DNA from 4 places in the Rhizobium sp. 9140 genome. Region 2 is predicted to be linked to each of the others. Evidence: predicted binding sites of a transcription regulator. Region 2 holds the regulator's gene; each other region holds the start of a gene.

What was found. Region 2 encodes LexA, which represses DNA repair genes until DNA is damaged. Its sites were predicted from a motif close to TGTTCNNNNTGTGTTCNG; they were not measured.
Positions count from the first base shown of each region.
Region 1: the regulator LexA is predicted to act here: its motif matches at 4,382-4,399, upstream of GA0004734_RS13520 (ribonuclease T2 family protein).
Region 3: the regulator LexA is predicted to act here: its motif matches at 4,773-4,790, upstream of dnaE (DNA polymerase III subunit alpha).
Region 4: the regulator LexA is predicted to act here: its motif matches at 3,540-3,557, upstream of ruvC (crossover junction endodeoxyribonuclease RuvC).

Region 1 covers NZ_FJUR01000001.1:2,881,990-2,889,482, reverse strand. Annotated here, with positions in the region: gene GA0004734_RS13545 (NAD(P)/FAD-dependent oxidoreductase) at 1-155, opposite strand, end outside; gene GA0004734_RS13540 (L,D-transpeptidase family protein) at 397-1,788, opposite strand; gene GA0004734_RS13535 (DUF4432 family protein) at 1,986-2,831, shown strand; gene GA0004734_RS13530 (TIGR01244 family sulfur transferase) at 2,908-3,249, shown strand; gene GA0004734_RS13525 (alpha/beta fold hydrolase) at 3,297-4,247, opposite strand; gene GA0004734_RS13520 (ribonuclease T2 family protein) at 4,409-5,452, shown strand; gene ettA (energy-dependent translational throttle protein EttA) at 5,604-7,253, shown strand; gene GA0004734_RS13510 (ArsR/SmtB family transcription factor) at 7,475-7,493, shown strand, end outside.
Region 2 covers NZ_FJUR01000001.1:2,395,182-2,402,674, forward strand. Annotated here, with positions in the region: gene GA0004734_RS11320 (hypothetical protein) at 594-926, shown strand; gene lexA (transcriptional repressor LexA) at 1,967-2,683, opposite strand; gene GA0004734_RS11330 (single-stranded DNA-binding protein) at 2,956-3,492, opposite strand; gene uvrA (excinuclease ABC subunit UvrA) at 3,812-6,733, shown strand; gene GA0004734_RS11340 (DUF72 domain-containing protein) at 6,783-7,493, shown strand, end outside.
Region 3 covers NZ_FJUR01000001.1:2,077,238-2,084,730, forward strand. Annotated here, with positions in the region: gene GA0004734_RS09720 (DUF1467 family protein) at 1-151, shown strand, start outside; gene proS (proline--tRNA ligase) at 850-2,178, shown strand; gene GA0004734_RS09730 (lipoprotein-releasing ABC transporter permease subunit) at 2,188-3,576, shown strand; gene GA0004734_RS09735 (ABC transporter ATP-binding protein) at 3,590-4,276, shown strand; gene GA0004734_RS09740 (VOC family protein) at 4,293-4,679, opposite strand; gene dnaE (DNA polymerase III subunit alpha) at 5,007-7,493, shown strand, end outside.
Region 4 covers NZ_FJUR01000001.1:88,416-95,908, reverse strand. Annotated here, with positions in the region: gene GA0004734_RS00530 (YebC/PmpR family DNA-binding transcriptional regulator) at 5-751, shown strand; gene GA0004734_RS00525 (sensor domain-containing diguanylate cyclase) at 986-2,443, shown strand; gene GA0004734_RS00520 (LLM class flavin-dependent oxidoreductase) at 2,451-3,449, opposite strand; gene ruvC (crossover junction endodeoxyribonuclease RuvC) at 3,600-4,124, shown strand; gene ruvA (Holliday junction branch migration protein RuvA) at 4,170-4,787, shown strand; gene GA0004734_RS00505 (AbrB/MazE/SpoVT family DNA-binding domain-containing protein) at 4,834-5,154, shown strand; gene GA0004734_RS00500 (PIN domain-containing protein) at 5,144-5,503, shown strand; gene ruvB (Holliday junction branch migration DNA helicase RuvB) at 5,500-6,540, shown strand; gene GA0004734_RS00490 (metallophosphoesterase) at 6,541-7,407, shown strand; gene GA0004734_RS00485 (NUDIX hydrolase) at 7,407-7,493, shown strand, end outside.

The DNA of each region.
Region 1 (7,493 bases), 490 kb from region 2:
AGGTGCAGCGCCGCCGACAGGCCGGTGAAACCACCGCCGATCACGGCGACATCTGCAGTCACATCCGTCTGCAGGGCCGCGGTCTGCGGTGCGGGCGGTGCGGTTGCATGCCAGAGGTTCGGCCCGATCTTGTAACGCGCGCGTTCATCCGCCATGCGGCCATCCTTGTCGTATCGCTAGGTCTTTCACCGCAGAAATAGCCGATCGCCCGCGCCTTGCGTCATGACAATAGCGGATGACGTGATGAGCCGGCGCGATCCGCGTCGCCAGTCGACCGAGGATTATTGCGAGATTTTGCTGGACGGTCGGATTTATCCGACAATTCCGTTTTCCGAATACCGTCATTGCTGTCGCGGCAGCCGTTTTTCCCGTCGATGCGGCAGACCGTCGATCGCCTTATTCGAGGAACTCCACCGTCGTGCCGACGCTCACCATCTTGGCCAGTTCCGTCGCATCCCAGTTGGTCAGCCGTACACAGCCGTGACTCTGTGTCTTGCCGATCTTCGACGGTTCCGGCGTACCGTGAATGCCGTAGGTCGGCTTCGACAGTGCAATCCAGACTGTGCCGACGGGGCCGTTGGGGCCGGGCTGCAGGGTCAGGACCTTGTCGTTCTCGCCCTGCTTGAAATTGATCTTGGGATTGTAGGTGTAGCCGGGATTGAGCGCGATCCGGTCGACCTGCACGGTGCCGGAGGGTGACGGCGTATCCGACGAGCCGATCGTCGCGGGATAGGCCGCAATCAGCGCGCCTGCCTCGTCATAGGCAAATACCTGCTTGCGCGCCTTGTCGGCAACGACGCGCGTGACCTTGCCCGTCTTTGGTTCGCCCGGATTGATGACCTTGATGATCGTCCCGGGAATCGTGAAATCGACACCGGGGTTCAGTTCGCGCAGATAGGCCTCGTCCATATGGAAGCGCTCGCCGAGCATTTCCGTCGTCGAGGTGAAGGACATGTGCGGAAGCAGAGCCTTGTGGGCGTAGTCTTCCGGAATCTCCGCGACATAGGGTCCTGCCGCATCCGCCGCTGTGATGGTGTAGCTGGTGATCGCGAGCCCGCCGCTGAGGCGCAGGCGCTCCAGCGTGTCGTCTGTATTGTTCGGATCGAGCGTTTCCCCCGTCGCCTGCTGCCAGGCTTCGATGGCCTTGGTGACGTTCGAGCCATTCTTGCCGTCGATCACACCGGGAGAGAAACCTTCCCGATCGAGGAAGACCTGCAATGCGGTGATTTCCGCGCTGGACTTGCTGGTGATCGCCGCCGCACGCGGCAAGGTGGTGCCCTGCGATGCCGTTGGCTGTTCCGGCGGAAGCGCGGCCATGTCATTTTCGTCCAGGGGAGCGTCCTGGCCGGTGGTCGGAAGATCGCCACGCTCGACGCCCGGGGGCACGAAATTGCGGTAATCCGGCACGCCATCCGCACCGCCGCGCTGCCGGATATAGGGACGTTCACCGTAGGCCTCGTTTCCGAAGGTTCTGTCGCGGGAGGGCTGGCCGCCGAAAGCTTCGTCGCCGTAGGGTTCCGCACCGTAAGGATCCGGTGGCGGGCGGCGGCGGCCTTCGTTTGCGGCACGCGATCCCATCACCGTTGCGACGATGTTGCCCCAGTTATCGACCAGCACCGTACGACCGCGCGCATCGCGCATTACCCGCACCTCGCCGTTCTCGGGCACATAGTCGAGAATATCGCCCTGCGGCGTCACCAGAACCTGATCTGGAGACAGCGCGATGCGGGACTGCGCCGCAGCCGGTGTGGAAACCGGCGTGAAGCCGGCCGCCACGAGGGCGGCCATGAGGAAAGAAGGGATACGTCTCGGAGCAATGGTCACGACAAGAACCTGTTGATGGGCGGGCCGACCCGCGAGCTACAAGCGGAATGGGACGTTAATATGAAAAGACTGAATCCAACGTTAAAGAACTGCTAACCATATGCCGGGCAAGACGGCCGACGGCAAGAGAGACGCTTCGAGCGCTCCGAAGAGGTGACGAGATGCGCATGGACGGAAGCCATGACGGGACAATCGTGACGCTGTTGCTCGATCCCGCATCGGCCGTGGATGTCGCGGCGCTGGTGGTCGATGGTATCGATCTTTCGCCGGGCCACGCCATCCCCTCTGACGGCGATCCGCGCATCGACCAGGCGCTGAAGGGCTTTCTTTTCACGTGCGGTCCCGACCATATCCGGCATCCCGAGCCGGTGTTGAGCGGTGGACACTATCCACTGCACGGCTCTCTGTCCGGCACGAAGGTGCCATCGGAGACGCTGACCGCGACGGAAAGCATGTGCTTTGCGATCGTCGATGTCCCTCTCGCCGATGGCGGAGGCGCGCGACTGACGCGCAGATGGTCGATGACGCGCGGCGCCGTTCATCTCGAGGACCGAATCGAAAATATCGGCGGGGCGCCGTTCCCGCCCATGTGGATGTATCATCTGAATATCGCCGGTCGGCTGTTTGACGACAACACCCGCATTCGGGGAGACATGATTCCGGATGGATCGCTGGGATGGCGATTCGGTGTTGGCGAGAGCGCGCATGTGCTGTTTCCGGCGGTCGATCCGGATGGGTGGGCGAGGGTCGGCATCGGGCCGTTTCCGGCGCTGGGACATCGCATCCTCGAGGTCCGGTTCAAGACCGACAGCCTGCCGTTCCTGCAGCTGTGGCGCTGCCAGCGCGGTGACGCCGATGTGGTCAGCATCGAGCCGGCATCGCACAGGATCGCCAAACGTTCGGCGCTTTCCGAAAGCGGTGCATTGTCCATGCTCATGCCGGGTGAGTCGATTGCCTATGAACTGATGTTCGGCCTCATTGATGACGCTTCGGCCCGTGGGCCATGATTGACGTGCGCCGCAAAGGCGTCCTACATCTTCGTGAACGAAGGTTGCGGCACGCCGCGCGTCGAGGAGAACTTGCATGGACGATATCCGCCCGATCAACGATGAATATTCCGTAACCGGCCAGATCACCGCGGCCGATCTTGATCAGATCAAGGCCTTGGGCTTCAAGTCGATCGTCTGCCATCGGCCCGATCACGAACAGCCCGGCCAGCCGGATTTTGCCGAGATCGAACAGCGCGCGCATGCACTGGGCATCGAAACGATGCACATCCCGGTCGGCCCGGCCGGCGTTACCGCCGACGCCGTTCACAAGATGGTCGATGCGCTCGATACGTTCCAGCGCCCCATACTCGGCTACTGCCGCTCCGGCGCGCGCTCGACCGCGGTTTACCAGCAGACGCAGCATATTCGCGGCTAACGTTGCTGGATAATCGGCGACGGGGCATCCGGTGCCCCGCAACGCCTTCATACCGGAGATCGCTCGTCTTTGTTCTCAACGACACGCAGGCACCAGGCTGAAAAGTCGTCGATCGCCTGCTCGCGGTTGGTGTCGTTCAGCGTCTCATGGCGCGCGCCCGGGTAGATGGTTGCCGTGACCTCTCGCAGGCCCGCCGCTTTCATCCGAGCTTGCAGCCACTGCATGGCCTTGCCCATCTCTGTGGCCGGGTCTTCTCCGCCGCCGACTAGGTTGATCGGCACGCCGGGCGGCAGCCGGCGGAGGCGGTCAGGCTGGGCGCCCGCATAGCTCATGCGAAACAGGTCGATCCACAGCGAAACCGTGACGTCGAATCCACAGAGCGGGTCGGCGATATAGCGATCGACCTCTGCCGGGTCATGCGAAAGCCAGTCCAGGTCCGTTCTGCGCGCCGGTATCGTCCGCGCCCACGTTCCAAACGAGAGGCGGTGAACGAGCGGGCTCGGAACGTCCGAGCCTTTCAACATGCGCTCGATGGCCAGCAATCCCTGCCCGAACCGGCCGGCAAGGCCCGGGTTGAAATTGGCGTTCCAGACGGCAAGGCCGTCATAGAGCCTGGGCTCTGCTTCCGCCGCATTCAATGCGATCAACCCCCCCATCGAGTGCCCGAAAAGGATGACGGGAAGACCGGGATGCCGCGAAACCGCATGGTTCCTGACGGCAGCAACATCCGCCAGAACCGCGCCGATCCCGTCATCGGGCGCAAATCTCCCCTGCAGCTGTGCAGCACTTCGCGTCGCGCCATGCCCGCGATGATCGTGCGTATAGACCGCAAAACCCCGCGCGGCCATGGCGGCCGCGAAATCCTGATACCGCCGAGCATGCTCTGCGAGACCATGGTTTATCAGAAGCACGCCGCGCGGCCCGGTGCTTGCTGCTATATAGTAGAGCGCAAGGTCCGCCCCAGATGGACTTGCGAGCCGAGCCTCTTCGAATGCCACCTTTACCACCTCCCCAAGCCGTCCCGAGCACCACTATCCCGTCCTGAAACAGGGTCTGTCAACATGAGGATTGTCTAAAAAAATTGCCGCTATACGTAAATCGCGCTTGCGCTATTCCTGTTTTAGCCCTCTATTGATCATGGTTTGTTCTGGAGGTAGAGATGACGTCAACATATATGGAAATCACCGTAATCGCTCTGAAGCGGTGGCTGCACACCTTTCGTCCGGTGCTGGTATCGTGCGCCATCATCACGGCAAGTTGGGCTGGGTATGACGTGCAGGCCGCGGAGTTAACGGCTCCTCAAGCGGCGATCGGACAGGAGGCTTCCCGCCTTGCCGACAGCGCAGCTCCTGTCGGAACATCCGGGATCCTTCCCAGCGTGACGCCAGCTCTGCCCGTTGCAGCGGAGGCCTCGCCGCCAACATCTGTTCGGATACAGCCTGATCCCTCCGTCACGCAGAAGGTCGAGACACGTCCGTCAGTGCCCGGCAAAACCGGCTTCGTCCTCGGTCTCAGCTGGCTACCCGCCTTTTGCGAAACCAGGGCGAAGCGGCCTGAATGCGTTGGGCAAAGTGGTGGGCGCGCGGATGCGACGCACCTGACACTCGCGGGGCTCTGGCCGGTCCGCAACAGCTTCTGCAAGGTCTCCGAGACGCTACAGGCCGAAGATCGGAAGCGCGACTGGCTGGCCTTGCCGGCCGTACCGCTCTCGGCGGACGTCGCGACCAAGCTTGCCGCTTCCATGCCGGGTACCGCCTCGGGCCTCGACCGCCACACATGGCTGCGCAGCGGTACCTGTCAGGTTTTCGATCCCGATGCGTATTTTTCCCTGCAGATCCGTTTGCTGGACGCCGTCAACGCGTCGGCTGTCGGCGCGCTGTTTCGAAGCCGGATCGGCAGCGATATCACCGAGGCCGAGGTTAAGGCCGCATTCGACGAGAGTTTTGCGGCTGGAGCCGGGGATCGTATTCGCCTCCAGTGCCGGCAGGTCGGTGACCGTATGCTGGTCACGGGGCTGACGATCGGTCTGTCCGCAACGATGGAAGAAACATCGGATCTCGGGGCTCTGATCCATGCGGCAGCGCCGACACGGTCGCGCTGCAATGGGGGTGTCGTGGATGCGGCGGGCCGGGTTCGTCCCGAACGTCAGGCCGTCGCTGGGCAAATGGCGCCCGGGGCTGCCAAGCTGGTTGACGTTCGCTAGCGATGGAGCCCGGCGGCGGCATTTGGCTCTCGTCGCGCAAGCGCTTCCGAAGGGTATGTGGGTGGAAATGACGGCGAGCGTCATTGCTCCCCCGGCGCAATTCGCCTACATAGCGGGCCAAATTCCAATTCCCGCGGAGCATTGATCGAGCATGGCGCGTCAATTTATCTATCACATGGCCGGGCTGAACAAGGCCTACGGCACCAAGAAGGTCCTGGAGAATGTCCATCTTTCGTTCTACCCGGACGCGAAGATCGGTATTCTCGGCCCGAACGGTGCCGGTAAGTCGACGGTCCTGCGCATCATGGCCGGCCTCGACAAGGAATATTCCGGTGAGGCCTGGCTGGCCGAAGGTGCGACGCTCGGCTACCTGCCGCAGGAACCGCATCTCAATGCCGAAAAGGACGTGCTCGGCAACGTGATGGAAGGCGTGGCCCACAAGACGGCCGTGCTTGAGCGTTACAACGAACTGATGATGAACTATTCAGACGAGACGGCCGACGAAGGTGCGCGTCTGCAGGACGTCATCGACAGCCAGAACCTCTGGGATCTCGACAGCCAGGTCGAAATGGCCATGGACGCCCTGCGCTGCCCGCCGGCCGATGCCGACGTCACGGCGCTGTCGGGCGGTGAACGCCGCCGCGTGGCACTCTGCAAGCTGCTTCTGTCGCAGCCGGACCTTCTGCTTCTCGACGAACCGACAAACCATCTGGACGCCGAAACGATCGCCTGGCTCGAAAAGCACCTGCGGGAATATCCGGGTGCCGTCATGATGATCACCCACGATCGCTACTTCCTCGACAACGTCACCGGCTGGATCCTCGAGCTAGACCGCGGCCGCGGCATTCCTTACGAAGGTAACTACTCCGCCTACCTGCAGTCCAAGGCCAAGCGCCTCGCCCAGGAAGGTCGTGAGGACGTCGCCAAGCAGAAGGCGCTGTCGCGCGAACAGGAATGGATGGCGTCCAGCCCGCGTGCCCGCCAGGCCAAGTCGAAGGCGCGTATCCGGGCCTATGACGAGTTGGTGGAAGCAGCAGAAAACCGGAAGCCCGGCGAAGCGCAGATCGTTATCCCGGTCGGAGAGCGGCTGGGGACGGTGGTCATCGAGGCCGAGAACCTTTCGAAGAGCTATGGCGACCGCTTGCTGATTGACAACTTGACGTTCAAGCTCCCTCCGGGCGGCATCGTCGGCGTTATCGGGCCGAACGGCGCCGGCAAGACGACGTTATTCCGCATGATCACGGGTCAGGAAACGCCGGACAGCGGCAAGATCACCGTCGGCGAAACGGTCGATCTCGGCTATGTCGACCAGAGCCGCGACTCGCTCGGTGGCGACAAAACCGTCTGGGAAGAGATTTCCGGCGGCAACGACATCATCAAGCTCGGCAAATACGACATGAACAGCCGCGCCTATTGCGGTGCGTTCAACTTCAAGGGCGGCGATCAGCAGCAGAAGGTGGGTTCGCTTTCGGGCGGTCAGCGCAACCGCGTGCACCTCGCCAAGATGCTGAAGGACGGCGGCAACGTCATCCTTCTCGACGAACCGACCAATGACCTCGATACGGAAACGCTCTCGGCCCTGGAAGAGGCTCTGGAAGCGTTCGCAGGCTGCGCCGTGATCATCAGCCACGATCGCATGTTCCTCGACCGCCTCGCCACGCACATCCTCGCCTTCGAGGGCGACAGCCATGTCGAGTGGTTCGAAGGCAACTTCGAAGACTACGAAAAGGACAAGGTCCGTCGTCTCGGCCCGGACTCCGTCAACCCACGCCGCGTCACCTACAAACGCCTGACGCGGTAATCGCCGGTTCGCAAGGATCGCTTCCAGCGTGCCGTTTCGTTTGGAGCGGCACGCATCACTCTCTGGCCTGCTTTCCGGTGCGCCAGTGAAAGTGTGCGGAGGTCTAAACGCTTTCGCCATGAATGCCGTCGTCGGGGTGCGCATTCGTGTCACTCCGTCTTTCCGCTTGCAGATCTCCCGTTTATCACATAAACATATCTTTATGTGTTGATGGGAAGAGCATGACAAGCGAGACGAGAT
Region 2 (7,493 bases):
ACACGGAAATGCGGTGTGGCGATCCGTTTACTTTCTGCCCTCTCATTGCAAGACCACTCCTGGGCCTAGCTCGATACCAGCGGTGGCTCGGGCTACGCAGTGTTCGCTTGGCGAACAGCAGCATACTCGGCCATCGCTCGCCGTCTTCCACCTGAACACTATGGTCTAGTGTGATCTTCAACGACACGCACGGTGGACGCAGCGTATTTGTTCTGGCAAAAGGGGCTCGGACGCGACTGCCGTTAATTCAAGAACGGGGTCGGGCGACAGATTGACGTCACGTCGTTGCCACGAGATCACGGCGGCCGTCCAGTTTGCATTCTCCGAACGTAGGCGAGCGCTGCCAGTCAGTGGAACGCCGCAGATTTCGAAATGAATGCGCTGCGCAATCTTTACATCTGTTTGGCGTGCAAGATAACGGCCGAACTGCTGCATGAATGATGGTGAGAACGCGCATTCGGAAATTGCAGCACGTTTGAACAGCGCTCGTCTGTTTATCAAACGTCCACAATCCAGTTGAATCCGACAAGAGACTCGGTAATATCCCTTCATCGTCAATCCATTGGCGACATATTAGATTTACGGGGGGAACAATGAAAATCACTACGACAGGCGCGATTATCATCAGCGCCATTTTTATGTCCGGGGCAGCGCAGGCCGAGGATCTTGTGTTCACATTGAAGAACAGCACGACATCCGTTCTCACGCGATTCTACACGTCACCTGTCGGTGTTAGTGATTGGGAGGGAGACGTGTTCGGCGAGCAGGTTCTCAATCCCGGTGAGACAATCGAGCTCACGATTGCAGACGGTAGAGACGTTTGTAACTACGACATGCGTTTCGAATTCGAAGAGGGTTCAGATCTCGCAACGACGGAGGACAAGCAAAATTTATGCGAAATGGGGTCCTACACCATCCACGAATGATGAGCCCGATGTTCGAATAACGCCTTTAATATATCGGAGTAGCTGGCCGACATGCCCGGATATTACAGCGAGCTAGCTGCTCCGACAGTCGTCAACAGGACACTGTTTCCCAGATCGTTGTTTGCATATTTGATCACAAGTATACTGAGGACGGATGCAAGCATCCCGACAAAAATCATTCTCATAATGACGTCCTTATCGCATAAGAATGCGCGTTTCTCGTAAATAGGCTGTAAGCAACACCAAAAAAAGCGAATTGAAATCTCTAACCCGACCGTAATTCGGCAAGGCAGAGATTTGATTGGTTTTTACCTGCCACCGCTTCACCCGGACTAGAAAACCAAGTAGTTTCTGTGTCGGCTACAAACAGTCTTTTGCCAAATCCGGAACTTCGTCTGGGGTTGTGCATACTCACAACATCGCACCTCCCACAAAGCCACCTTCCTAAAGGTCAAAAATGACTGCCCGAAATATTTGCAATATTCCAGACATGCTCGCCTCCGCTGTGTTCACCCGGTAAACGCCGGCCTGTCCATGCAGTTCCATAGACTTTCACGTGCAGATATCGTTAAAGCTGGCAAGCCTCAGAACTGAACGCGTTCCGCCTAATTGTTTACGAACAGGACGACAGGTGGCGCAAATTTCCGGCCGGTTGGTAACTTAATAAATGACGAAGATTTGCTCAGATCTCACACCACGAGATTTCATGAGCCACCAATGACCCCTTCGTCATCCCCTACTGGATGCGGCATCCAGCGACGTCACGTCCGCGCGCTCAAACGTGTCTCCTCATCTCACGGACGTCAGGTAGCCAAGCTCCGGCTCAAGGCCGGACTGACAAGGAGGCTGATGGCTCAACCCTCAAATCTTCCATTTGCAAAATGTGACGGTTACGATTTTGTCTGTTGTCGCCGGGACAGTCATCAACCAGGACCGTGGAAAACCTGAACCTTAACAAGCACGCTGCAAAAGCTCCATATGCAGGAACCTAAGGACAACAAGACTTCGATCAATCCTCCCGATGGCGACGTCCTCGCCTCTTACTGGTAACGGCGAATCAAGCCGACGAGCTTTCCCTGCACCTTCACGCGTTCTGGGCCGAAAATTCGTGTCTCATACGCTGGATTGGCTGCTTCAAGAGCAACAGAGGCGCCCTTGCGGCGGAAACGCTTAAGGGTCGCTTCCTCGTCATCCACGAGGGCAACGACGATCTCACCGGGGCTGGCACTGTTGGCATTCCGGATGATCACGGTGTCACCGTCCAGAATACCCGCTTCGATCATCGAGTCGCCTCGGACTTCCAAAGCGTAGTGCTCGCCATTGCCGATCATAAAGGCGGGAACGGAGATATCGTGCGTATTGTTCTGGATGGCGGAAATCGGGACGCCCGCGGCAATGCGCCCCATCACCGGAACCGACACGCTATTGTCGTTGCCAACCTCAGCCGCTGACTTCAGCGCATTGTCAGGTGCGGAGCTTCCCCTGCTTCCTTGGATCACGCTCGGCGAAAAACCGCGCTTGGGCGGGACTGCCGCCAGATACGCGTCAGGCAGCTTGATGACCTCAAGCGCTCGTGCCCGGTTGGGCAGGCGCCGGATGAATCCGCGCTCTTCAAGGGCCGTGATCAGCCGGTGAATGCCGGACTTGGACGCGAGATCCAGTGCATCCTTCATTTCATCGAATGAGGGGGGAACACCCGATTCCTTCATGCGCTCATGAATGAAAATCAACAGTTCCTGTTGCTTGCGGGTCAGCATAATCAATCGACTCCAGAGTCACGAAACAAAGCAAGAACAGTGTTATATGTTCCTCATGTGTTCTGCAAGTGGCATTGTGGTTAAACCACATCTGGAAGGATCAACAGCGGGCGCTCGTCGTAAGCGTTGCTTTTGAACTCCACGAAAAGAGGAACTGTTGGCGACGCACAACCTCCCTCAGCTTCACAATAGCAACGCCGCCATGAGCTTACCCATGACGGCGCGAAAGAGACATCGAATTTAGGTATCAACCCGCGGCAACCTTGCGCGAATCAGAACGGGATATCGTCATCCAGGTCGCGAGAGAAGCCGCCGCTTGATCCGCCGGTGCTACCCGATCGGGCACCCGAGGACTGGGCGGGGCGATCGTAATCGTCGCCGTAGTTTGCCCCACCGCTTCCGCCACCATATTCCGAGCTGCCACGGCTTCCGCCACCGCCACCGCTGCCTCCACCATCGCGACCGTCAAGCATCGTCAGCGTCGAGTTGAAGCCCTGGAGCACCACTTCCGTGGAGTAACGGTCGTTTCCGTCCTTGTCCTGCCACTTGCGGGTCTGCAGCGCACCCTCCAGATACAGCTTGGCGCCCTTCTTTACATATTGCTCTACGACCTTGCATAGGCCTTCGTTGAAGACCACGACGGTGTGCCACTCCGTTTTCTCGCGCCGCTCACCGGAGTTCCGGTCACGCCAGCTTTCGGATGTCGCGATGCGCAGGTTTGCGATCGGCTTGCCATCCTGTGTCCGCCGAATCTCCGGGTCCGCCCCGACGTTGCCGATGAGGATCACCTTGTTGACGCTACCAGCCATCTTTTTCCCTGTCTCCTAAAAGCGGCTCAACGATCCGCATCGTGTGCCAAGTCTACGCTGTTGAACGCGGCATTTCGCCCTCGGCCAGCAGCAATCCACAACAGTTTACAAATTTGTTCTTTATTTGTTCTATGTCTTGGGTATGATCCTGTCAAGCGAGGCCTTTCCAGGCCGCAGAGGGGATCACAGACTGGGGTTTGTTGTGACAACAGACAGCGGTTCACCGCGACAAAGGAATAGCGGTTTCCCGAAAACACGCCTCGACATATGAAGTAATGATCTTAAGTAAGGGCTTCGTCCCCAAGCAGAGCGTCCGACCATGAGCGAATTCAAGACCATTTCGATCCGCGGTGCGCGGGAGCACAATCTGAAGGGCGTCGATCTCGATCTGCCGCGCAACAAGCTGATCGTGATGACGGGCCTCTCCGGCTCCGGGAAGTCGTCGCTCGCATTCGATACGATCTATGCCGAAGGGCAGCGCCGCTACGTCGAGAGCCTTTCGGCCTATGCCCGACAGTTCCTCGAGATGATGCAGAAGCCGGACGTCGATTTGATCGAAGGCCTGTCGCCGGCGATTTCCATCGAGCAGAAGACGACGTCGAAAAATCCGCGCTCGACGGTGGGAACGGTCACCGAGATTTACGACTACATGCGCCTTTTGTTTGCGCGCGTTGGCGTGCCCTATTCGCCGGCGACAGGTCTGCCGATCGAGAGCCAGACGGTCAGTCAGATGGTCGATCGCGTTCTAGGGATGGAGGAAGGTGCGCGCCTATACATTCTCGCGCCGATGATCCGAGGGCGAAAGGGCGAGTACAAGAAAGAACTCGCGGAGCTCATGAAGAAGGGCTTTCAGCGCGTCAAGGTGGATGGTCAGTTCTACGAGATTGCCGATGTTCCCGCGCTCGACAAGAAGTACAAGCATGACATCGATGTGGTCGTCGACAGATTGGTGGTGCGCGGCGATATCGCGGCAAGACTTGCGGACAGTCTGGAGACCTCACTGCGGCTTGCGGATGGCTTGGCGATTGCGGAATTTGCCGACAAGCCGCTGCCGGAGAAGGAGACATCCGCCGGCGGTTCCGCCAACAAATCGCTGAACGAGACGCATGAGCGCGTGCTGTTCTCGGAAAAGTTTGCCTGCCCCGTTTCCGGCTTCACGATTTCGGAGATCGAGCCCCGACTGTTTTCGTTCAACAATCCCTTCGGCGCCTGCCCGACCTGCGATGGTCTCGGCAGCCAGCAGAAGATCGATGAGGCGCTGATCGTGCCGGAGCATGATCGAACGCTGAAGAACGGTGCGATCGCCCCCTGGGCCAAATCCTCCTCCCCCTATTACAATCAAACTTTGGAAGCGCTCGGCAGGGCGTTTAACTTCAAGTTGAGCAACACTTGGGCTGAACTGTCGGACTCTGCGAAGAAGGCGATCCTGCGCGGCACGGACGACAAGATCGTCTTTCAATATGCGGACGGCGCGCGCTCCTACAACACCACGAAGACGTTCGAAGGCATCGTTCCCAATCTTGAGCGGCGCTGGAAGGAAACCGAGTCGGCCTGGGCGCGTGAGGAAATCGAGCGCTATATGTCGGCGGCCCCCTGCCCCGCCTGCAAGGGCTTCAGGCTGAAGCCCGAAGCGTTGGCGGTCAAGATCGATCGCCTTCATATCGGCGAGGTCACGAACATGTCGATCCGTGTTGCGCGCGACTGGTTCGAGGATCTGCCTGTGCGTCTGACGGACAAGCAGAACGAGATCGCCGTCCGTATCCTGAAAGAGATCCGTGATCGGCTGCGATTCCTGAACGATGTCGGGCTGGATTATCTGAGCTTGTCACGAAATTCCGGGACGCTGTCGGGTGGCGAGAGCCAGCGCATCCGGCTCGCCTCGCAGATCGGTTCCGGCTTGACAGGCGTCCTCTATGTGCTGGACGAACCGTCGATCGGGCTGCATCAGCGCGATAATGCCCGGCTGCTTGATACGCTGCGGCATTTGCGCGATATCGGTAATACCGTCATCGTGGTCGAGCATGACGAGGATGCGATCCTGACGGCGGATTACGTCGTCGATATCGGTCCCGCGGCCGGCATTCATGGCGGACAGGTCGTCGCCTCCGGCACGCCGCAGGAGATCATCGATCATCCGACGTCGTTGACCGGCAAGTATCTCTCGGGCGATCTCTCAGTCTTGGTGCCTCCAGAGCGGCGGAAGCCGAAGAAAAAGAAGGAGCTGACGGTCGTCGGCGCGCGCGGCAACAACCTGAAAAACGTTACCGCGTCTATTCCGCTCGGCGTCTTTACGGCGGTTACCGGCGTTTCCGGCGGCGGCAAGTCCACTTTTCTCATCGAAACGCTCTACAAGGCGGCCGCTCGTCGCGTGATGGGCGCGCGGGAGATCCCGGCCGATCACGACCGTATTGACGGGTTCGAGCATATCGACAAGGTCATCGACATCGACCAGTCGCCGATCGGCCGCACCCCGCGCTCGAACCCCGCCACCTATACCGGCGCGTTCACCCCCATTCGCGACTGGTTTTCCGGCCTGCCGGAGGCGAAGGCCCGCGGTTACCAGCCAGGGCGATTCTCCTTCAATGTGAAGGGCGGGCGTTGCGAGGCGTGCCAGGGCGACGGCGTCATCAAGATCGAAATGCACTTCCTGCCGGACGTTTATGTGACCTGCGATGTCTGCCATGGCAAACGCTATAATCGCGAAACCCTCGATGTTACCTTCAAGGGCAAGTCGATCGCCGACGTGCTGGACATGACCGTGGAGGAAGGCGTCGAGTTCTTTGCGGCGGTCCCGGCCGTGCGCGACAAGCTGGTGACGCTCAACGAGGTTGGACTCGGCTATATTAAGGTCGGGCAGCAGGCCAACACGCTGTCGGGCGGCGAAGCGCAACGCGTGAAACTGGCCAAGGAACTGTCAAAGCGATCGACCGGACGAACGCTGTATATTCTGGATGAGCCGACCACCGGCCTGCATTTCCACGATGTGGCAAAACTGTTGGAATTGCTGCACGAACTCGTCAACCAGGGCAATTCCGTTGTCGTGATCGAGCACAATCTGGAGGTCATCAAAACGGCCGACTGGATCCTCGACTTTGGTCCGGAAGGCGGGGATGGCGGCGGCCAGGTTGTGGCCGAGGGGACGCCGGAGCAGATCGTCCGGGAAAAGCGCTCTCACACCGGCCACTTCCTGAAGGAGTTGCTCGAGCGCCGCCCGGTCCGCAAGGCCATTGCGGCAGAATAGAGCGGGATAGAGCGGGCTGGCCAGGTAACAGTCAGAGGGGATGGGTTGCATGGGTAAGGCGGGTACGATTCGGGTCGGCATCGGCGGTTGGACGTTCGATCCCTGGGAGGGGACCTTCTACCCAGAGGGACTCGCGAAGAAGCGTCAGCTCGAGTTTGCCGGCAAGGCGCTGAAGGTCATCGAAGTGAACGGGACGTATTATGGCTCCCAGAAACCCGAGACATTTGCGAAATGGGCATCGGAAGTTCCCGACGGTTTCGTCTTCACGCTGAAGGCGAGCCGTTATGCCACGAACAAGAAAGTGCTGGCGGAGGCCGGGGAGTCGATCACGCGGTTCCTGAGCCAGGGGCTATCGGAGTTGGGTGCCAAGCTCGGACCGATCCTCTGGCAGTTCATGCCGACGAAGAAATTCGATGCTGTGGATTTCGAGGCGTTTCTAAGCCTGCTGCCGGAAACGCAGGATGGGTTGGCGCTGCGCCATGCCGTGGAGGTTCGCCACAACTCCTTTCAGGTTCCGGAGTTCGTCGAAATGGCCCGCCGGCATAACGTTGCCATCGTCTGTGCGGATCACGCCGAGTATCCGCTGATCGCCGACGTGACGGCCGACTTCGTCTATGCCCGTTTGCAGACCGGTAGCGATGATGTCGAAACCTGCTACGACCAGAAACGCCTGGCAGACTGGGAAACGCGTCTCAATACTTGGAGATCTGGGGGCGTGGCCGACGGGCTTCCCTTGCTGGCTGACCCGCTGCCGAAACAG
Region 3 (7,493 bases), 320 kb from region 2:
GGAAAGCGCTCCCGCACGGTTTCGCGCATTGCGCATTTTCGGACTAACGACGATCTTGGCTGCCGTGATTCATATCGTCTGGTATGTGCTGTCCGTTCGCTACGGATACGGGATCGACGCGATCCCGCAATTCGCACCGAAGTTCTATTGAGGAAGCAGCCAACGGGCGAGGGCGAGTAACCTTGTGCTGATTGAATGATCTTTTTCGCGTCCAAGCATTTGCCCAATAGTTTGGCAGATACTCGGGCGGATGCAAAGGGGGCGCTTGTGTCGGCATACGGCGGATGATCGCTGCCCATCATTCCCTAAGCAGATGTCGAAAAGCAAAAAAAAACAAGGCTAAAAGCCTTGTTCTTTAAGCAATCGCGTGACCCGTAACCGTTGCCGGTGGCTGCGTATGACCGCGCCTAAGATCTGATCCTCCCAAGACTTTTTCCGCGACGTCGACAAGAATTTAATCTTCCTGCCTGTTTTGTGGGCTGAAACTAACTCAAATCCCGCCGAGTGTCATCTGATTTTTTTGCATTTATGCTACAGTCCAGCAAAAAATATTCATTGACATGAAGAGGTCATTTGCCGTTACTCGCGCTCCCTTTTCCTGCTTCGATCTGTCGCAGAAAGCGGGCAGGTTGCCTATGCCGCAGGCTCTGCGCGCCACTCGGCCCCACACGGGTTTTCATCCCGCCGCGAAGCGTTTAAGACCTGCAGCGTGGGTGTTGCGGGATTCGAAGATCGGATCGCATCGTCCGCTGTTCGTCCATACGGCCCCGCACAAGGCACAGGTCGTAAGCAAACCTCATTTCGCCCGAATCCGTGCTTAGACGGAAGGCGCCACTCCGGAACCTGTTCATGCGTCTGTCCCGCTATTTCATGCCGATCCTGAAGGAAAACCCCAAGGAAGCGGAGATCGTCTCGCATCGCCTGATGCTGCGCGCCGGCATGATCCGCCAGCAGAGCCAAGGCATCTATTCCTGGCTGCCGCTCGGTAAGCGCGTGCTCGACAAGGTCAATGGCATCATCCGCCAGGAGCAGAACCGCGCCGGCGCCATCGAGCTCTCCATGCCGACGCTCCAGTCGGCAGAACTCTGGCAGGAAAGCGGGCGCTACGACGATTATGGCAAGGAAATGCTGCGCATCAAGGACCGGCAGGAGCGCCCCATGCTCTACGGCCCGACCAACGAGGAGATGATCACCGACATCTTCCGCTCGTCGGTCAAGTCCTACAAGAACCTGCCGCTGAACCTCTATCACATCCAGCTGAAGTTCCGCGACGAGATCCGTCCGCGCTTCGGCACCATGCGCTCGCGCGAGTTCCTGATGAAGGACGCCTACTCCTTCGACCTCACCAAGGAAGGTGCCGAGCATTCCTATCGCAAGATGTTCACCGCCTACCTGCGCACCTTTTCGCGGCTCGGCCTGCGCGCCATCCCGATGCGGGCGGATACCGGCCCGATCGGCGGCGATCTCAGCCATGAGTTCATCATTCTTGCCGATACCGGCGAGTCCGAGGTGTACAGCCACCGCGATTTCGTGAACTTCGATATCCCGGCGGAAACGACGGACTTCGATGACGTCTCTGCTCTGCAGGCTGTCTTCGACCAGTGGACTTCCGTCTATGCCGCAACGTCGGAAATGCACGACGAGGCAGCCTTCGATGCCATTCCCGAAAGCGAGCGCCTTTCGGCCCGCGGCATCGAGGTCGGCCACATCTTCTACTTCGGTACGAAATACTCCGAGCCCATGGGCGCCAAGGTTCAAGGCCCCGATGGCAAGGAACATCTGGTCCATATGGGCTCCTACGGCATCGGGCCGACGCGCCTTGTGCCGGCGATCATCGAGGCGTCGCATGACGAGAATGGCATCATCTGGCCGGCCTCCGTCGCGCCGTTCGATGCCATTATCATCAACATGAAGGCTGGCGATGCAGCCTGCGATGCTGCCTGCGAGACGATCTACGCGGCCCTTGCCAAGGCCGGCATCGACACGCTTTACGACGACACCGACGACCGGGCGGGCACCAAGTTCGCGACGGCCGATCTCATCGGCGTGCCCACGCAGATCATCGCGGGACCCCGCGCGGTTGCGGCTGGCGAGGTCGAGCTGAAGGACCGCAAGACCGGTGCGCGCGAGACCATGACCATCGAAGCTGCGATCAACAAGCTGACCGCTGCGAAATAAGGACAAGGCATGAGCGCCCCTTCCACGGACCCGAGACCGGCAAAGGCATCGGCAACGCCGCCCAAGGCTGGACTGAAGACAGCCTCGAAGGGCGCGCCGCCGAGGGAAACGCCGTCCGGTGACAAACCGTCGAAGGCTGCATCCAGCCGTCCGTTCTCGACCTTCGAGCGGCTGGTCGCCTGGCGCTATCTGCGCTCGCGCCGCAAGGAAGCGTTCATCTCCGTCATCGCCGGCTTCTCCTTCATCGGTATCATGCTCGGCGTGGCCACGCTCATCATCGTCATGGCTGTCATGAACGGGTTTCGCACGGAGCTCATCTCCCGCATTCTCGGTATCAACGGCCACATGATCGTGCAGCCGCTGGATGGCCCGCTGGACAATTACGCGGATCTGGCCACGCGCTTTTCCGGCATCAAGGGCGTCACCATGGCGATCCCGATGATCGAGGGGCAGACGCTGGCCTCCGGCCCCGGCGGGGCAGGGACGGGCGCACTCGTGCGCGGCGTACGCGCCGACGATCTCGTGAAGATGAAGTCGATCTCCGATCATCTGAAATCGGGTGACCTCACCGGCTATGCGACGGGCGGCGGCGTCGCCATCGGCTCTCGCATGGCCGATCAGCTTGGTCTCCAGGCTGGCAGTACCATCACGCTGGTGGCGCCTGAAGGCGATGTGACGCCCATGGGCGTCAATCCGCGCGTGAAGTCCTATACCGTCTCCGCGATCTTCGAGATCGGCATGTCGGAATATGACGCGTCGATCATCTTCATGCCGCTGGAGGAGGCGCAGCTCTACTTCAATGCAGAGGGAATCGCGCAATCCATCGAGCTTTTCGTGGAGAAGCCGGACCTCGTCGACAGCCTGCGCCAGCCGGTGGAAGACGCGGCCCAGAGGCAGGTGCTGATCAGCGACTGGCGTGACCGGAACAAGACCTTTTTCTCAGCCTTGCAGGTCGAGCGCAACGTCATGTTCATGATCCTGACCCTGATCGTTCTGGTCGCCGCACTCAACATCGTGTCGGGCCTGATCATGCTGGTGAAGGACAAAGGCAGCGACATCGCCATCCTGCGGACCATGGGGGCGTCCTCGGGCGCGGTCATGCGCATCTTCTTCATGACGGGCGCGGCCATCGGCATCGTCGGAACGCTGGCGGGTGTGGCGCTCGGCGTCGTCGTGTGCCTGAATATCGAATCCATCCGGCAGTTCTTCTCATGGATCTCCGGCACGACGATCTTCAATCCGGAACTCTACTTCCTCAGTCAGCTGCCCGCCGATATGAACCTCGGCGAGACCGTCGCGGTCGTCGGCATGGCCATCGGACTGTCGTTCCTGGCAACCATCTTCCCCGCTTGGCGGGCCTCGCGACTGGATCCGGTCCAGGCGCTGCGTTACGAGTGACAGGAACGATATGATGGCCCCTCGCGTGGCACTAGAGCTTTCCGGCGTCGAGCGCCATTACAGCCAGGGCGAACAGGCGCTCTCGATCCTGAAGGGCGCCGACTTTCGCCTTCTCGGCGGGCAGACCGTCGCGCTCGTCGCGCCATCGGGCACCGGCAAATCGACGCTGCTGCATCTGGCCGGCCTGCTGGAGCGGCCCGATGCCGGTGAGGTCTCGATCAATGGTCGCGCATGCGGTTCGCTCGGCGATACCGAGCGAACCGCCATCCGCCGTAACGAGATCGGCTTCGTCTACCAGTTCCACCATCTGCTGCCGGAATTCACGGCCGTCGAAAACATCATGATGCCGCAGCTGATCGCCGGCCTCTCCAAGAAGGAAGCGCGCGAACGCGCCTCGGCTCTGCTCGACTACATGCGCATCGGCCACCGTGCCGACCATCGGCCGTCGGAGCTCTCGGGCGGCGAGCAGCAGCGCGTGGCGATTGCCCGCGCCGTCGCCAATGCGCCCTTCGTGCTCCTGGCCGACGAGCCCACCGGCAATCTCGATCCGGAGACGGCCGGCTACGTCTTCGAGGCGCTGAAAGCCCTCGTCAAGCAATCCGGCCTTGCCGCGATGATTGCCACCCACAATTACGACCTGGCGTCCAAGATGGACCGCCGCATCACGCTGCAGGACGGCAAGGTCGTCGAACTGGACTGAGGTGCGCCGCGCGGCCTTATGCCGCCCCGTGGCACACGGCCTCGATATTATATCCATCCGGATCGAGCACGAACGCGCCGTAATAATCCGCATGATAATGCGGCCGTAGACCGGGCGCGCCATTGTCGCGCCCGCCGGCCGCGATGGCTGCGGCGTGGAAGGCATCTACGAGGCCGCGATTCTGCGCCGCAAAGGCCACGTGCAGCCCGCCGGACATCGCCTTGCCGCTGCTGATCCAGAAGAATGGACTGCCGGGCGTTCCGTAGCCGAGATGTGCCTCCTTGCCGCTCATCTCCACGGTAACCTCCAACTGCCGCGCAATGCCGAGCGGTGCCAGCGCCGCGTCGTAGAAGGCCGCAGCGCGTACGAAATCGCGAACGGGAAAGCCGATATGGTCGAGCATGATAGTCTCCGTTTCAGGTTTGGAATGCTGCCTCGAGTCCGCCGCATTTTCTTAACCATTGCCGAAAATGCTCTCTTGATCAAGGAACAAAAAGAGTACATAAAAAGAACATAACCAAAAGGAGCATGCCATGTCTGACTTCCTCCGTGATCTCGCCGCACTGACCTCTGTCGCCATGTTCGTTGCCAGTTTTTCCATTCTTCTGCTCGGTCTCTGAGACGGCACAGGTCTCTCTCGGCAAGTTCCGGGGGAGAAACGCGACGCCGTTGTCGCTTCGTCAGCCTGAAGAGCGTATGCTTTCATCTCATGCAAGAGTCGGAGTGACCTATGGCGGATGCGGGCGTGAGCTTTGCGGGTGGGACGGGCAATGGCGACAAGCCGGGGCCGCAGTTCGTCCATCTAAGAACCCACTCAGCGTTCTCGCTGCTGGAAGGCGCTCTTCCGATCAAGAAGATCATCGGCAAGGCGGTCTCCGACGCGCAGCCGGCCATCGGCATCGCCGACACGAACAATCTGTTCGCGGCGCTGGAATTCTCTTTGAAATGCATGGACGACGGCATCCAGCCGTTGATTGGCTGCCAGCTGTCGCTCGATATGGAGGATGAGGTCGAAGGCGAGAAGCGCGGGCATGCTCAGCACCTCGCGAAGCTTCCGGCCATCGTGCTGATTGCAGCGACGGATGCAGGCTATGTCAATCTCGTCGATCTCGTCAGCCGCGCCTATCTCGGCGGGGAGGGCAACCAGAGCGTCCGCATCTGCCTGTCCTGGCTGAAGGAGATCGGGACAGACGGCCTCATCGCTCTGACGGGGGCATCCGGCGGGCCGATCGACATCGCGATCCGCTCAGGGCACACGGCGCTCGGCGAGGCGCGGGCGCGCTGCCTGATGGAGCTGTTCGGCGATCGGCTCTATGTCGAGTTGCAGCGTCACGGGCGCTACGACAAGCGGCACGAGAACCGGATGATCGATCTCGCCTACCGGCTGGAACTGCCGCTGGTGGCGACCAACGAACCTTTCTTCCCGACGCCGGGCGACTACGATGCGCATGACGCCCTGATGGCGGTGGCGCACAACGCCATGGTCTCCGACGACACGCGCTTCCGCCTGACGCCCGACCACTATCTGAAGAGCCGCCAGGAGATGGCGAAGCTGTTCGCCGATCTGCCGGAAGCGCTCGACAACACGATCGAGGTTGCGCGGCGATGCACCTTCGTGCTGAAGACCCGCGCGCCGATCCTGCCGCGCTTCACCGGCGCGTCCGACGATCCGGCGGAGGCAGAACGGGCCGAATCGCGCGAACTTCGCCGCCAGGCCATTGAGGGACTGGAGGAGCGGATGCAGACACTCGGCCTGTCGCCGGGCTATAGTGAGACGGACTATCGCGAGCGGCTGGATTTCGAACTCGGCGTCATCGAGCGCATGAAGTTTCCGGGCTACTTCCTCATCGTTGCCGACTTCATCAAGTGGGCAAAGTTGCAGGACATCCCGGTCGGTCCGGGCCGCGGCTCGGGCGCGGGCTCGCTCGTCGCCTATGCGCTGACGATCACCGACGTCGATCCCTTGCGCTTCTCGCTGCTGTTCGAACGCTTTCTCAACCCGGAACGCGTGTCGATGCCCGACTTCGATATCGACTTCTGCCAGGACCGTCGCGAAGAGGTCATCCGGTACGTGCAGGCCAAGTATGGTCGCGAGCAGGTGGCACAGATCATCACGTTCGGATCGCTACAGGCGCGCGCTGCCCTTCGCGACGTCGGCCGTGTGCTGGAAATGCCCTACGGGCAGGTCGACAAGATCTGCAAGATGGTGCCGAACAATCCGGCAAACCCCGTCACGCTCGCCAAGGCGATCGAGGACGAACCACGCTTTCAGGAAGAGGTCGACAAGGAGCCGGTCATCGGCCGCCTGCTCGATATCGCCCAGAAGATCGAAGGCCTTTACCGCCACGCATCCACCCACGCCGCCGGCATCGTGATCGGCGATCGGCCGCTGTCGAAGCTCGTGCCCATGTACCGCGATCCGCGATCCGACATGCCGGTGACGCAGTTCAACATGAAGTGGGTCGAGCAGGCCGGCCTCGTGAAGTTCGACTTCCTCGGCCTGAAGACGCTGACGGTGCTGAAAACGGCGGTCGATTTCATCGCCAAGCGCGGCATCCATGTCGCTCTGGAAGCGCTGCCGCTGGACGACGCCAAGACCTACGAGATGCTGTCGAAGGGTGACACGGTCGGCGTGTTCCAGGTGGAAAGTGCCGGCATGCGCAAGGCGCTGATCGGCATGCGGCCGGATTGCATCGAGGATATCATCGCCCTCGTCGCGCTCTATCGCCCGGGTCCGATGGAAAACATCCCCGTCTACAATGCGCGAAAGCATGGCGAGGAGGAGATCGAATCGATCCACCCGACCATCGACTACCTTCTGAAGGAGACGCAGGGCGTCATCGTCTATCAGGAACAGGTGATGCAGATCGCCCAGGTCCTCTCCGGCTACTCTCTCGGCGAGGCCGATCTGCTGCGCCGCGCGATGGGCAAGAAGATCAAGGCCGAGATGGACATGCAGCGGGCGCGCTTCGTGGATGGCGCCGTGAAGAATGGCGTGGCGAAGCCTCAGGCCGACATGATCTTCGATCTGCTCGCGAAATTTGCCAATTACGGCTTCAACAAGAGCCACGCGGCGGCCTACGCCATCGTCTCCTATCAGACGGCTTACCTCAAGGCACATTATCCGGTCGAGTTCCTCGCAGCGTCCATGACGCTCGACATGGCGAACACCGAGAAGCTGGTCGATTTCCGCCAGGATGCCGGCCGGCTCGGCATC
Region 4 (7,493 bases), 2.3 Mb from region 2:
CGCCATGGCCGGCCATTCACAGTTCAAGAACATCATGCATCGCAAGGGCCGCCAGGATGCCGTGCGCTCCAAGATGTTTTCCAAGCTCGCGCGCGAAATCACCGTCGCGGCCAAGGCCGGCCTTCCCGATCCCTCGATGAATGCCCGCCTGCGCCTTGCCATCCAGAATGCCAAGGCCCAGTCCATGCCGCGCGACAATATCGAACGCGCCGTCAAGAAGGCATCGGGTGCCGACAGCGAGAACTACGACGAAATCCGTTATGAGGGCTACGGCCCGGGCGGCGTCGCCGTTATCGTCGAGGCGCTGACCGACAACCGAAACCGCACTGCGTCCAATGTCCGCTCGACCTTCACCAAGGCCGGCGGCGCGCTGGGTGAAACCGGCTCGGTCTCCTTCTCGTTCGATCGCGTCGGCGAAATCATCTACAAGCCCGATGTCGGCACGGCGGACGCCGTCATGGAGGCGGCCATCGAAGCCGGTGCCGAGGACGTGACCAGCGACGAGGATGGCCACACGATCATCTGTGGTTTCGAGGATATCGGCGAGGTCTCCAAGGCGCTGGAAGCGACGCTCGGCGAAGCCGAGACGGTGAAGGCGATCTGGAAGGCGCAGAACAGCGTTCCCGTTGACGAAGAGCGGGCGGAATCCCTGATGAAGCTCATCGACACCCTGGAAGACGACGACGACGTGCAGAACGTCTACGCCAATTTCGAAGTGTCCGACGAGGTCATGGCCAAGCTGTCGGCCTGACCCGCAGGTTGCAATCACGTCTTGCGCCGGTTGTTTTTGGTGTGAGGGTGCGCCCTTGCTAACTTAATCGTAATGTCTGTCGGTCAGCATGCAGTCCGTCTGCTGCTGCCGACGCCTCGTTGTCATCGAGGCGTTTCCCGCGTCGGCCGACGGACTGCGGAGGCCCATGTCGCTTCCGATGCGCGGTTTCCGCGCAGGTCCAACCTGAATGCTGGATGGAAAGCGGGCCGGGCGATGCGTTTCGTTCACCTCAGACTGATCGGACCCGCCATCGGCGGCGTCGCCCTTTTCATTGCCGCCATGGCGACCGTTCCCTATTACGGCGCGGCGCGGATCGACGGCGAGGCGCGGGTTCAGCAGGAGACGCTGGTCGAGCGCAATCTCGCGCTCTGGATCGCCGATATCGAATTCGCACTGACCTCATGGACCATCTGGGACGAGGCGATCGCCAAGCTCGACAACACGTTCGATTTCGAGTGGACGGATCGAAACGTCGGCGCCTCGTTGATCGGAACGTCGCGAACGCGCTTTGTCGCGGTTCTCAAGCCTGACGACTCCGTTCTTTACGCACGCACGGATGAGACGGTAAAATCGCGGCCCTTTTTCGCCCGCGGCGCGGAGCGGATCGTTGCCGACGCCGAGCCGCTCGTGGCCGACGTGCGCAAGCGCGAAGCCGGGCCGAAGGGACCGGGCATCCCGAAGCCCATCGCCATCAGCCGGATCGAGGTCGTCGGACAGGATGCCGTGCTTCTGTCGGCGAGCCTGTTCCAGCCGGATTTCGGTACGTCGCAGGTCAGTGGTCCTCGTGCGCCCGTGCTGATCACCGCCATGCCCATCGGCAGTAGCCTGCAGGATTTCTTCGGAACGCGGTTCCTGCTCGATGATGCCCGCGTCAGCCCCTTGAGCGAGGTCGTACCCGAGCGCGCTCGGTCGGAAATCGCCATTGGGCCTGATGGCGAGATACAGGTCCTCTCATGGCGCCCGCCGACCCCCGCGCGCGATATGCTCTATCAGGCGACGCCGCTCGTTCTCACGGTCTTCGTCGTACTTTTCGTCGGCGGTTTTCTGCTGGTGCGCATCTCGCAGACGACCGCCCAGATGCTGGTCGGTCGCGAACGCATGATGACGCATGCCGCCACGCATGATGTTCTCACGGGTCTGGCGAACCGGGCGCTGCTGGACACTGCGTATCTAGAGGCAATTTCGTCGGGATCATTTGTCGTGGCGTGCCTCGATCTCGATGGTTTCAAGGGCGTCAACGATACCTTCGGTCACGCGATCGGCGACGATCTGCTGCGCGCTGTCGCAACACGGCTGCGCGCGAATACACGCGATATGGATCGCCTTTTCCGCCTCGGCGGCGACGAGTTTGCCATCCTGATGCCATCGATCACAATTGCGGATGCCGAAGCGGCGTGCTGGCGGCTCGGGGAGGCCTTGTCGGCGCCGATGTACCTGCCGGGCGCCTATCCGCCGGGCCATCGCATCGAAATCGCCGCCTCTTTCGGGCTCTGCCACGTCAAGAGCCCGGAAACGAGCCGCGATGCCGCCTTCCGGTCGGCGGACGATGCGCTCTATCAGGCGAAGTCGCTTGGCCGCGGTTGCGTCGTCGTGGCGGGGAACGCGGATACCGGGGAGCAGACGGCGTTCACCGGCGATCTTCGCCGCGCTGCCGCCAGCTTGCGCGGCTGAGCCTAAATCATGCCGCGGCGGCAAGCTCCTGCCGCGCTTCTGCAAAACGACGGACCGACGTCAGTCGGGCCTCCATGTCGAAGATCGGCATGGAGATGATCAGTTCGTCCGCGCGCGTATCCGAGAGGAACGCCTGCGTCTTCCGGCGCACCGTCTCCGGCCCGCCGACGATGGCATAGGTCATCGCGTGATCCACGAAGCCCTTCTCCGACGCATTCCAGAGACCGTCCATGCTGTCGACCGGCGGCGGAAACTGCCCGCGCGCATTGCGGCGCAGCGCCACGAAGGATTGCTGCATCGATGTGAAGAGATGCTGCGCTTCCTCGTCGGTATCCGCGGCCACGCCCATGATGCCGACCATGGCGTAAGGCTTGTCGAGAATGGCCGACGGCTCGAAACGTTCGCGATAGATCTCCAACGCCGAAAACAGCATGTCCGGTGCAAAATGCGAGGCGAAGGCGAAGGGCAGGCCGAGCATGCCGGCGAGCTGCGCGCTGTAATGGCTGGAACCGAGAAGCCAGATCGGGACGTTGGTGCCGGCACCGGGGGTGGCGATCACCTCGCCCTCGCGCGGCGTGCCGAGCAAGCCCTGCAGTTCCACGACATCGTTCGGGAAGGCATTGGCGCTGCCTTCCATGTGGCGCCTGAGCGCCGCCGCCGTGCGCATGTCCGTGCCCGGCGCCCGGCCAAGGCCGAGGTCGATGCGGCCCGGATAGAGCGCCGCGAGCGTGCCGAACTGTTCGGCAATGACGAGCGGCGAATGGTTGGGCAGCATGATGCCGCCGGAGCCGACGCGGATCGTCTTCGTGCCCGCCGCCACATGCGAGATGACAAGCGCGGTCGCGGCACTGGCAATGCCGCTCATGCCGTGGTGTTCTGCCAGCCAGAACCGCTTGTAACCCGCGCGCTCGGCCTCCTGAGCCAGTCGCCGCGAGTTGTCGAGCGCGTGTGAAACAGTGCTGCCTTTGGTGATCGGCGACAGGTCGAGAATGGAAAAGGGGACCATGGAAAGCGGCCTTCAATTGATGAACGTCATTGTCATGTAAGAGACCCGTTTGCCGAATCCAAGGACGGCTCAGAACGCGTTCGTTGCGGATGTTTTTGTTTTGTTCACATTTTGCTGGCAGCGTCCGGGTGCAAAGGCTAGGATATTTTCATGCAATCCACGATTCGCATTATCGGTATCGATCCCGGGCTCCGCCGCATGGGATGGGGCGTGATAGACACGCTGGGCAACACGCTACGCTTCGTGGATTCCGGCACGATCCTGTCGGATGGCGATGCTGATCTCGCCTCGCGGCTCTGCCAGCTGCATGACGGGCTTGCCGATATCATCCATCTTCACAAGCCGGACGAAGCGGCTGTCGAGCAGACCTTCGTCAACAAGGACGCCGTGGCGACGCTGAAGCTCGGGCAGGCTCGCGGCATCGCCATGCTGGTGCCGGCCCGCGCCGGGCTGAGGGTGGCGGAATATGCGCCGAACGCCGTCAAGAAATCGGTGATCGGCGTCGGGCATGGTGAAAAGCAGCAGATCCACATGATGATCAAGGTTCTGATGCCTAAGGCGACCTTCAAGGGCAACGATGCCGCGGACGCGCTGGCCATCGCCATCTGCCACGCCCACAACCGCCAGAGCTTTGCCGGCAGTCTCGCCCATCGCATCGCGGCCGCCACGGCATGACGACTTTCCTGTAAGCTTTCTTCTTTTTCTCGGGGACCTCAGCGGATGATTGGCAAGTTGAAGGGCACGATCGACGAGATCGGCGACGACCATGTTGTGATCGACGTCCATGGCGTCGGTTATGTCGCCTATTGTTCCGCGCGCACCCTCGGCAAGCTCGGCTCGACCGGCGAGGCGGCCGTGCTGTTCATCGAGACCTATGTCCGAGAAGACCAGTTGCGCCTGTTCGGCTTCCTCTCCGCGCTGGAGCGCGAATGGTTCCGCCTGTTGCAGAGCGTCCAGGGCGTCGGTGCCAAGGTCGCGCTTGCCGTCCTCTCGGTCCTCACCCCTGGCGAACTCGCCAACGCTATCGCGTTGCAGGACAAGACCTCCATCTCGCGTGCGCCTGGCGTCGGCCCGAAGGTGGCCGTGCGCATCGTCACCGAGCTGAAGAACAAGGCCCCGGCCTTCGCCGGTGAGGCTTCTGCCGGCATTGGCTTCAAGCAGGAACTGGGAGAGGGGGCCGTGCCGGCCCCGGTCGCGGATGCCGTCTCGGCGCTGACCAATCTCGGCTATTCCCGCGATCAGGCCGCCAACGCCATCGCCGCAGCCCTGCGCAATGGGGGCGAGGGGGCCGACAGTGCCAAGCTGATCCGGCTGGGTCTGCGGGAGTTGTCGCAGTGATTCCTTGTCTGCGAGGGGATTCCTTACTATGGTACGAAGGTAAGGAATGGAGCGTCTTATGGGCTATGCTGCGAAACTGACATCCAAAGGACAGACGACGATACCGATCGAGGTCCGGAAATATTTGGACCTCAATCCGGGCGATCAGATGGATTTCATCATCGAGGATGGTGAGGTCAAAATCCGGGCGAAGACCAGAAGTATCATGGAGTTTGCCGGTATTCTCGGTCGCGCTCCCAATGGAGTGAGCCTGACGATCGAAGAGATGGACGATGCCATTGCCCAGGCGGTGGCCGATGACGACCGGAGGATCACGCGTGATTGGAATCGATACAAACGTGCTTCTCCGGTTTCTGATGACGGATAACGCCGAGCAGAACCAGAGCGCAGTCGCGTTCTTCCGTTCGAGATCGGCTGCCGATCCGGCCTATATTTCCACCTTCGTGTTCGCCGAAGCCTGTTGGGTCCTGAGCAGGAGCTATGGTTTCAAAAACCATGACATCGCAACACTGTTTGAAGGCTTGATGGCCAGCCGCGAGATCGTTTTCGAGGATTCGGATGTCATAAAAGGCGTCTTTTCGTCAGATGAATTTGCGAAAATCGATATTGCGGACGTCCTCATCGCGGGCTTTGCCAAGCAAGCCGGCTGCGAGAACATCGTTACGTTTGACCGGAAGGCTGCCCGCCTCATCCCCGGAATGGAACTTCTCGCATGACAGACGAAACCCGCCTGATCTCTCCCGAAAAGCGGGGCGAGGATCTCGATACCGCGCTTCGGCCGCAGTCGCTGGACGAGTTTACCGGCCAGGCGGAGGCGCGTGCCAATCTGAAGGTCTTCATCGAAGCAGCGAAGCATCGCGGCGAGGCGCTGGATCATGTGCTGTTCGTTGGTCCGCCCGGTCTCGGCAAGACGACGCTGGCGCAGATCATGGCCAAGGAGCTGGGCGTCAATTTCCGCTCGACATCCGGTCCCGTCATCGCCAAGGCCGGCGATCTCGCGGCGCTGCTCACCAATCTGGAAGAGCGCGATGTGCTCTTCATCGACGAAATCCACCGGCTGAACCCGGCGGTCGAGGAAATCCTCTATCCCGCCATGGAGGATTTCCAGCTCGACCTGATCATCGGCGAGGGGCCTGCGGCGCGCTCCGTGAAGATCGACCTGTCGAAGTTCACGCTGGTCGCCGCCACCACGCGGCTCGGGCTGCTCACGACGCCGCTGCGCGACCGTTTCGGCATTCCCGTGCGTCTCAGCTTCTACACGGTGGAGGAGCTGGAGCTGATCGTGCGGCGCGGGGCGCGGCTGATGGGACTTGGCATTACCGACGGTGGCGCGCGCGAGATCGCGCGGCGCGCGCGGGGAACGCCGCGCATTGCCGGGCGGCTCCTGCGCCGGGTGCGGGATTTCGCGCAGGTCGCCAGGGCCGAAGCGGTCACGCGGCAGATCGCCGACGAGGCGCTGACGCGGCTGCTCGTCGATAATATGGGCTTCGACCAGCTCGACACGCGCTACCTCACTATGATCGCGCTCAACTTCGGCGGCGGTCCCGTCGGCATCGAGACGATCGCGGCGGGTCTGTCCGAGCCGCGCGATGCGATCGAGGATATCATCGAGCCCTATATGATCCAGCAGGGCTTCATCCAGCGCACGCCGCGCGGCCGCGTGCTGACCGTCAATGCTTGGAAACATCTCGGGCTTGTGCCGCCCAAGGATCTCGAAGCCTCGCAGTTCCGCCTGTTCCAGGAGGACGACTGAGTGCTCTCCCGGCGCGGGCTCCTGAAGACGCTCAGTGCGTTCGTGCTGGCGGCCTTGTCCGCCGGCGCCTACGCTGTCGGCATCGAGCCGCGCGGCCGTCCCCGTGTCGTCACGCACCGGATGACGCCGCCGGGCTGGCCGCAGGGTCTGGTGCTGCGGCTCGTTCTGGTCAGCGATATTCATGCCTGCGACCCTTACATGCCCGCATCGCGGATCGCCGAGATCGCGCATCAGGCGAATGGCCTTGGCGGCGACATGATCCTGTTGCTCGGGGACTTTCTTTCGGGCATGCGGCTGGGATCGCCGGTGCCGCCGGAGGCCTGGGGCGAGGCGTTGCGGCCGTTGCGCGCGCCGCTCGGCGTACACGCCATTCTCGGCAATCACGACTGGCTGGACGATCCGCAGGCCATGGAGAGCGGCAGGCCCGTGACCGTTCAGGCCGTGCTCGATCGTCTCGGCGTGCCGCTCTACAACAATCGCGCCGTGCGCCTCGAAAAGGACGGGCACGCCTTCTGGCTGGCCGGTCTTGCGGATCAGCTGTTTCCGGCCGCCGGGCTCGACGATCTCGCCGGCACGCTGGCAAGCGTGACCGACGCCGCACCCGTCATCCTCATGGCGCACGAGCCGGACATCTTCCCGGCCGTCCCCGCACGCGTTGCCGTCACGCTGTCCGGCCACACCCATGGCGGGCAGATCCGCCTGTTCGGCTATTCTCCCGTCGTACCGTCACGCTTCGGCAGTCGCTATGCCTATGGGCATATTGTCGAAGACGGCCGCCATCTTGTCGTGTCCGGCGGGCTTGGTACGTCCATCCTTCCGGTCCGGCTCGGCTCGCCACCGGAGATCACCGTCGTGGAGCTGGGCTGATGAGCAAACGCAAGATGGTCCGGCTCGATGCCGGCAACAAACGGTTCAATTTCCGGATCGCGGGGCTGGGTTTTCGCGACGGGCAT